Regions from separate parts of the Pseudomonas shirazica genome, predicted to be linked through region 1. Evidence: riboswitches for the same ligand, from Rfam matches in the RefSeq annotation. Region 1 holds a riboswitch; the other holds the start of a gene.

Region 1 (4,210 bases):
AGGCAGGGTCTCGTCGTGGTAGGCACGGGCAGTGTCCGGGTCCAGGCCGAGGTTGAACTGGTCTTCCCAACGGAACTCGAAGCGTGCCTTGGACAAGGCGTTGTCACGGATCTGCGCACCCGGGTGGCCCTTGGCAAGGTCGGCGGCATGAGCGGCGATCTTGTAGGTGATGATGCCGGTCTTCACGTCATCCTTGTTTGGCAGGCCCAGGTGTTCCTTGGGCGTGACGTAGCAGAGCATCGCGCAACCGAACCAGCCGATCATAGCCGCACCAATGCCCGAGGTGATGTGATCGTAGCCAGGAGCGATATCGGTGGTCAGCGGGCCGAGGGTGTAGAACGGCGCCTCGTCGCAGCATTCCAGCTGCTTGTCCATGTTCTCCTTGATCAGTTGCATCGGCACGTGGCCGGGGCCTTCGATCATGCACTGCACGTCGTGCTTCCAGGCGATCTTGGTCAGCTCGCCGAGGGTCTCCAGTTCGCCGAACTGCGCGGCATCGTTGGCGTCGGCAATCGAGCCGGGACGCAGGCCGTCGCCCAGCGAGAAGCTGACGTCGTAGGCCTTCATGATTTCGCAGATTTCTTCGAAGTGGGTGTACAGGAAGTTTTCCTTGTGGTGTGCCAGGCACCACTTGGCCATGATCGAGCCACCACGGCTGACGATACCGGTGACACGCTTGGCAGTCAGCGGCACATAACGCAGCAGTACGCCGGCATGGATGGTGAAGTAGTCCACGCCCTGCTCGGCCTGCTCGATCAGGGTGTCGCGGAACAGCTCCCAGGTCAGGTCCTCGGCCACGCCGTTGACCTTTTCCAGGGCCTGGTAGATCGGTACGGTACCAATCGGCACCGGCGAGTTGCGGATGATCCACTCACGGGTTTCGTGAATGTGCTTGCCGGTGGACAGGTCCATGACCGTGTCCGAACCCCAGCGGATGCCCCAGGTCAGCTTGGCCACTTCTTCCTCGATCGAGGAACCCAGCGCGCTATTGCCGATGTTGCCGTTGATCTTCACCAGGAAGTTGCGGCCGATGATCATCGGTTCCACTTCCGGGTGGTTGATGTTGGCAGGGATGATCGCGCGGCCACGGGCAATTTCCTGGCGGACGAACTCAGGGGTGATTTCTTTCGGGATGTTGGCCCCGAAGCTGTGGCCGGCGTGCTGCTCGTCGAGCAGACCAGCGGCACGTGCCTCTTGCAGCTTCATGTTTTCGCGGATGGCCACGTACTCCATCTCGGCAGTGATGATGCCTTGGCGGGCATAGTGCATCTGCGAGACGTTGGCACCAGCCTTGGCTCGGCGCGGGTTGCGCACGTGGGCGAAACGCAGCTTGGCCAGTTCGGCATCGTTCAGGCGCTGCTGGCCGAAGTCGGAGCTCAGGCCGGCCAGGCGCTCGGTGTCACCGCGTGCCTCGATCCACGCCGAACGCACATCGGCCAGGCCCTTGCGCACGTCGATGACAACGTTGGGGTCGGTGTACGGGCCGGAAGTATCGTAGACCAGCACCGGGGCATTGGACTCGCCACCGAAATCGGTCGGGGTGTCGTCCAGGCTGATTTCACGCATGGGCACGCGGATGTCCGGGCGCGAGCCTTCGACATACACCTTGCGCGAACGCGGAAACGGTTGCACGGACTGCTGATCGACTTGTGCCGATTCGCTGAGGTTGATCGCTTTTTCTTGTTTGGTCATCACAGGCTCTCCAGACGGCTTCCAAGCAGTGGAATGTCGGGGTGAACCTGAAAGGCGCGGACGCACCCTTCATGGGTGCAGTGCCGGATTTGGGGTGCCTGAAGCTGCATGCAGCTGTGACATTCCCGGACCTGGCACAAGAGGCTCCCCGGGAAGGCGAGCAATCTTGTTCCCTACGCAGGCGCTAACCTGATCAGGTTCAACGGGATCCGCAACTTTGCGATCTCAGCCTTTGCTTCAAGGCACCCCGACAAGAACATGCGCAGTCTAGACTGGAGTGGTCGGCAAAGCCAAGCGAGTAAATGCGCGGATGATGAAAGGCACCCCGAGCGATTGTTGCCGGGTGCGCATGGCACTACACTGGCCCGTCGCTCGATACTCAACAGTTCAGTAATTAAATTTCGTACAAGGATTGCCTCTATGCTGCGCAAACTCTCACTGGCAATAGCCGTGTCTTGTGCGTCCAACGGAGTGGTCTGGGCAGCGGACGTGCCCACTACAGTGAAAACCGACCTGGTCAGCGTCTATCAGGAAGCGGTCGACAACAACGCTGACCTGGCTGCGGCCCGCGCCGATTACGGCGCCCGCCGCGAAGTGGTACCGCAGGCTCGCGCCGGGTTGCTGCCTAACCTGTCGGCCGGCGCCGAAATGCTGAACACCCGCACCAAGCTGGACGAACCATCGGCCACCAGCAACCGCAGCGGCAACACCTGGAGCGCAACCCTGGCGCAACCTATATTCCGCGCTGATCGCTGGTTCCAGTTGCAGGCAGCCGAAGCGGTCAACGAACAGGCGGCGCTGGAGCTGTCGGCGACCGAGCAGAACCTGATCCTGCAAACCGCGCAGAATTACTTCGCCGTGCTCCGTGCCCAGGACAACCTGGCCGCGACCAAGGCCGAGGAAGCGGCCTTCAAGCGCCAGCTGGACCAGTCCAACGAACGATTCGACGTCGGCCTCTCCGACAAGACCGACGTGCTGCAATCCCAGGCCAGCTACGATACAGCGCGGGCCAACCGAATCATTGCCGAGCGCCAGGTACAGGATGCCTTCGAGGCCCTGGTGACCCTGACCAACCGGGAATACACATCGATTCAAGGCGTGGTCCATACCTTGCCAGTGCAGGTGCCTACGCCCAACGACGCCAAGGCCTGGGTCGAAACCGCCGGGCGCCAGAACCTCAACCTGCTGGCCACCAACCACGCGGTCGTCGCTGCCGAGGAAACCCTGCGCCAGCGCAAGGCCGGCCACGCGCCGACCCTGGACGCAGTTGCCAAGTACCAGAAGGGTGACAACGACAACTTCGGTTTCACCAACCCCGCGCCGGCCCCCGTTACGCGCTATAGCGGCGACGTCGAGCAGACCAGCATCGGCCTGCAGTTGAACATCCCGATCTACAGCGGCGGCCTGACCAGTTCGCAGGTGCGCGAGGCCTACCAGCGCCTGAGCCAGACCGAGCAGCAGCGTGAAAGCCTGCGCCGCCAGGTGGTGGAAAACACCCGCAACCTGCACCGCGCAGTGAATACCGACGTGGAACAGGTGCAGGCGCGCAAGCAGTCGATCATCTCCAACCAGAGCGCGCTGGAAGCCACCGAGATCGGCTACCAGGTGGGTACCCGCAATATCGTCGACGTGCTTGACGCCCAGCGTCAGCTGTACACCTCGGTGCGCGACTACAACAACAGCCGCTATGACTACATCCTCGACAACCTGAGCCTGAAGCAGGCAGCCGGCACCTTGAGCCCGCAGGACCTGCAGGACCTCAAGCGGTACCTGAAGCCAGACTACAACCCGGACAAGGACTTCCTGCCGCCGGACCTGGCGGCTGCAGCGGCGAAGAACTTCGAGCGTCGCCCCTGAGATAGGGGATGTATTTTCCGCAGGGTGGGTTGCTTTTGATGGCCTCATCGCCGTCAAGCCAGCTCCCACAGGTTCTCCAACGGCCTTAAGCCTTGTGCAGTACCTGTGGGAGCTGGCTTGCCGGCGATGAGGCCAGAAAACCCAACACCAAACTCAGCGGATAAGTGCGCCCAGGCCATCGAGCAAGCGCTGCAATGCACCCTGATTGGCCCGCATTACCGCCCTGCCCGCCTCGCCCATGCGCTGCGCGTCCTGCGGCAACTCGACCAGCCGCCGCACCGCTTCGGCCAGCCCGTCGGCATCGTCCACCTGCTGCAACGCCCCCGCCTCGCGCAGCATCGCGCTGATTTCAAGGAAGTTGAACACATGCGGCCCCATCAGTACCGGCAAGGCCAGCGCCGCGGGCTCCAGCGGGTTGTGCCCGCCGGTCGCCACCAGGCTGCCACCGACGAAGGCAATGTCGGACAGGGCATAGAGGAACAGCAACTCGCCCATGGTATCGCCGAGCAATACCCGCGTCTGCGCATCGACCGGCGTGCCGGCAGAGCGCCGCACGGTGGTGAACTGTTCGCTGCACAGCGTATGCACCGCAGCGAATCGCTCGGGGTGGCGCGGCACCAGGATCAGCAGGGCATCACCATGCACCTGCAACAATTGCCGA
Region 2 (4,210 bases), 2.4 Mb from region 1:
CGAGAAAGCGCGACTGCGGGTCGTCGGTCTCGTCGCAATGCACATCCACCAGGCAGCCGGTACGTTCGGCCAGGTCCATCAGGAACTTGACCGACGACACGCCCTGGTCGCGGGTGTTCTCGAAGTGTGGAATGCCGCCGACCACGTCGGCACCGATGGCCACCGCTTCGGTCATCAGCGCCCGGCCGTTGGCGTACGACTCGATACCCTCCTGGGGGAAGGCGACGATCTGCAGGTCGAGCAGGTGGCGCACTTCGTCACGCACTTCGACCATGGCCTTTAGCGCAGTCAGGGTGGGGTCGGTGACATCGACATGGGTACGCACATGGTGGATGCCATGATCCACCAGCATGCCGATGGTCTTCTTCGCGCGGTTCTTGATGTCGTCGTGGGTGGTGATTGCCTTGCGCTCGGCCCAGCGCTCGATGCCTTCGAACAGGGTCCCGCTCATGTTCCACTGCGGTTCGCCGGCGGTCAGCGTGGCGTCCAGGTGGATGTGCGGTTCGATAAAGGGCGCCACCACCAGGTTCTGCCCGGCATCCAGGTCATCGGCAGCGCGCGCCGCCACCCCTTCGGCCTGGGGCACGATGGCGGCGATGCGTTCGCCGCTGATTTCGATGCGGAACAGGCCAGGCTTGCCGCGCAGGCGTGCGTTGATGATGTTCATGATGCTTCTCCCTGGGCTTTGCGGGTGGCCCTACCAGCATAGTGGCTCAAGCCTTGTGGTATTTGCTACTGGCCCTATCGCCGGCAAGCCAGCTCCCACAGGTACTGCACAGACTTCAGGGCTGTGGTTTACCTGTGGGAGCTGGCTTGCCGGCGATAGGGCCGGCGCAGGCAGCAAATCAGGCTCCGTCCAACCCCATCTGCCAGAAGTCCGCCTCCAGGCTGGACGCCTGGCCGAAGATCTCCACCAGCTCGGCAAACCGTTGCTCGGTCATGCTCCGCGCTGCCAGCTCGTCCAGATGCTTGCGCGCCGCTGTGGCGACACCCTGGTAGCCCTCGCCGGCATACTCGGCGATCCACTCGCGGTACGGGTGATTGCTCAGATCGCCAATCCGCTCGGACAACGCCCGGCCAATCTCGGCATAACCGATCACGCAAGGCGCCAGCGCCACATGCAACTCCAGCAGGTCACCCGCGGCACCGCAGTCCAGCACATAGCGGGTATAGGCAACCGTGGCCTGGTGTTCGGGCGCGGCCTCGATATCAGCCTGGGTCAGGCCCCAGCGCGCGCACAGGCGCAAGTGCAGCTCGGTTTCATCCAGAATCGCCGCCAGCCCGGCCTGCGCGGCGCGGATGTCGGCCGGTCGACGGCTCTTGTAGGCAGCCAGTGCCCAGGCGCGGGCGAACTGGATGAGGAACAGGTAATCCTGTACCAGGTAGGTGCGGAAGGCGGCTTCGCTCAACGTACCCTCGCCCATCTGGCGCACGAATTCGTGGTCGACGTAGCTGCTCCACTGCGGCGTGGCGGCAGCCTTGAGGCGGTCGAAGATATCCATGCTCATTTGTCCTCCGGGTAGACAGCATCGAAGAAGGCCAGCTCCAGCGCCACGGTGCGCTGGTAGAAGTCACCCGCCAGCACGGCGTCCTGCGGGCCGACGCGGTCGAGTTCGGCTTGCAGGAAGGCAACGAAGTCCTGGAATGCCGGGTTGTCGTGCAGGGTGATCCATTCAGCGTGGACGAAGTTGTCCGGCATCGGCTTTGGCGCCTTCAACGCCCAGTCCAGGTACAGGCCTTCGGCGACATTGAGCACCGCCAGCGCGGCCGCATAGGACCGGGTGGCCGCCGCTTCGCGCATGATCGCCTTGAAGCCTGCGGTCGGGACGGTGTCGGCTGGTTCGCTGCGTTGTGCGGGGCTTACCCCCAAGGCCTCGAAGGCGCGCAGGAAGTACGTGTTCTCGTCACTGGAGATCATCCCGGCAAAGCGCCCGAAGCGCAGGCGCGCCTCGAAGGTGTCGGCGGTGGCGATGGCCGCGCCCAGCAGGGTCAGGAAGCTGTCGAGGAAGCGGTGGTCCTGCACCAGGTAGTCGACCATGATCGGGTCCGGCAGGCTGCCGTCGCACAATTGGGTGACGAAGCGGTGGCCAACGGCCGCCGACCAGGTCGGCTCGCTGCGGCGGCGCAGGGACTGGCTGAAGCGTTCGGTCATGTTGCTGTCCTTGATGGGGGGTGACAGCGAGACCGCGGTGGTTGGCATGGACGGGCCTCGCAGTGAGGCCGGCAAAAAGGCAGGTTTCAAAGTCCCATCCCTTCGCCGGCATGATCCGGATCAGGTTCGAAGGGTCACCGCGCTGCAGCATCCAGCGGTTTCTCAGCCCGTTGCCGGGCTCCCCTTGGTGGCGCTCAGGTATACCCCAGGGCGCCGCAGCTGTCACCACCCAATCTGTGGGCAATGGGTGACCCACTAGTGGGGGCCCTCACCCATTTTTGACGCCATGGCATTTAGCGCGCATCAGGCGCCACAAGGATTTATTTAGAAACATATTCCTCGTATTTGGGTTGGCACACCCGTTGCTCCAGCCCCGGAAACGGGCAAAAAGCCATGATGTCGCAAACGAGGCGCAAGGCAATGAAAACACCTGCCGTGATCCACCCTGCCAGGCATGCATTCCAGCTGTCCACCGTCGCTACGCTGATGCTCGGCCTTGGGCTGGTCACGGCAACAGCGGCGCCCATGGACGACAACAGCATGCCCCCGCCGACCGACCCGTCGGCCTACACTGATCAGCCGGCTGACCCGACCCAGGCGTTGCTGGACCTGTACAGCATGCCAGAGGCGAATCGGGGCTCACTCGAACTGACCGATGGCGTGTACGGTGACCGCAACACGGTAAGCGCAAACAACGTGCTACCGCCGGCCCTGCAAACCGGGAAAAAGTACCCCACCAACGGCAAGCCAAGCCCGCTGTTCGGCGCGTTGCCGTTTACCCAGCAATTACTGCTGTTCGAGGAATTCGGCACGGAAAGGCTCGACCCCACGTTGCCGCCGCCCACTCTGACCTTCCCGGTGCCGACCCTGGGCGCGGCACCGGCGCAGGACCCCAACGTGGTGGCCCGCAGCGGCCCCAGCGGTACAGCCCTGGAAGCCTTCCTCAAACAGCCGGGCCTGTACCCCTTCCCGACCCAGTATTCCAACGTGCTCGACCGCAACCCATGGAAGGCGCAGATCGAGATGTTCCTCAACCGCCAACCGGTCGGTTCGCCTGCGGAAGGCCGGCCACCAGGAAAAGGCTGGTCGCACCAGCGCTGGAACGAGTTCTACCCGCAGGCGGGGTTCAAGACCGCCCAGGCCGGTGCGCGCATCAACCTCGGCCTGCGTGACCGCAAGCAACTGCACAACTATGCAGTTGGCGAGTTCGCCCCGGGCGGCCTGTACTACCAGACTTCCGATATCCCGAACACACTGGGCACCACCAAGGGCATCGACACCCGCTTCCACCCGAAGATGCCACTACAGAACCACAAGTCGCTATGGACCTTCGACGGCACCTTCCCGCCCAAGCTGCTGATGGTGCGCTATGGCCAACCGATCCTGATGCGCCATTACAACGCGCTGCCGATCGACCCCTCGGCCAACGCCGGGTTTGGCCTGCACACCCTTTCGACCCATGAGCACAACGGCCACTCCCCGGCCGAGAGCGATGGCTATGCAAACGCCTACTTCTTCCCGGGGCAGTACTACGATTACCGCTGGCCGCTGCAACTGGCAGGCTATGACACCATCAACACCCGTGCCGAAGACCCACGCGCTGCGTTCCCTTGCTCGGCGGGCGAAACCTTGTTCGTCAACGATGCCAACCCCGGCCTGAAAACCTGCCAGAACGGCAGCATCAAGATTCGTGGTGACTGGCGCGAAACCATGAGCACCCACTGGTTCCACGACCACATGATGGATTTCACGGCGCAGAACGTCTACAAGGGCAACGCCGTGATGATGAACTACTACAGCGCCCTGGACCGCGGCAACGAGGCCCTGCAGGATGGCGTCAACCTGCGTTTCCCCAGTGGCTCGGGCATGCCGTGGGGTAACCGCGACTACGACGTCAACCTGGTGATCGCCGACAAGGCCTGGGATGCCAACGGCCAGCTGTGGTTCAACCCGTTCAACACCGATGGCTTCCTCGGCGACCAGATCCTGGTCAACTGGCAGTACCGGCCAACGCTCAAGGTACGCGCGCGCAGCTACCGCTTCCGTATCCTCAACGGC

What was found. A riboswitch is a leader RNA that binds a small molecule or an ion and turns the genes downstream of it on or off. The one in region 1 is predicted to bind thiamine pyrophosphate.
Region 2: another riboswitch for thiamine pyrophosphate. It lies ahead of IMX18_RS10995 (TenA family protein); the one in region 1 lies ahead of thiC (phosphomethylpyrimidine synthase ThiC).

The regions. Positions count from the first base shown of each region.
Region 1 covers NZ_CP063456.1:5,813,935-5,818,144, reverse strand. Annotated here, with positions in the region: gene thiC (phosphomethylpyrimidine synthase ThiC) at 1-1,692, opposite strand, end outside; TPP riboswitch at 1,846-1,952, opposite strand; gene IMX18_RS26730 (TolC family outer membrane protein) at 2,113-3,549, shown strand; gene waaA (lipid IV(A) 3-deoxy-D-manno-octulosonic acid transferase) at 3,703-4,210, opposite strand, start outside.
Region 2 covers NZ_CP063456.1:2,428,981-2,433,190, reverse strand. Annotated here, with positions in the region: gene codA (cytosine deaminase) at 1-667, opposite strand, end outside; gene tenA (thiaminase II) at 846-1,508, opposite strand; gene IMX18_RS10995 (TenA family protein) at 1,505-2,152, opposite strand; TPP riboswitch at 2,233-2,347, opposite strand; gene IMX18_RS10990 (Ig-like domain-containing protein) at 2,573-4,210, shown strand, end outside.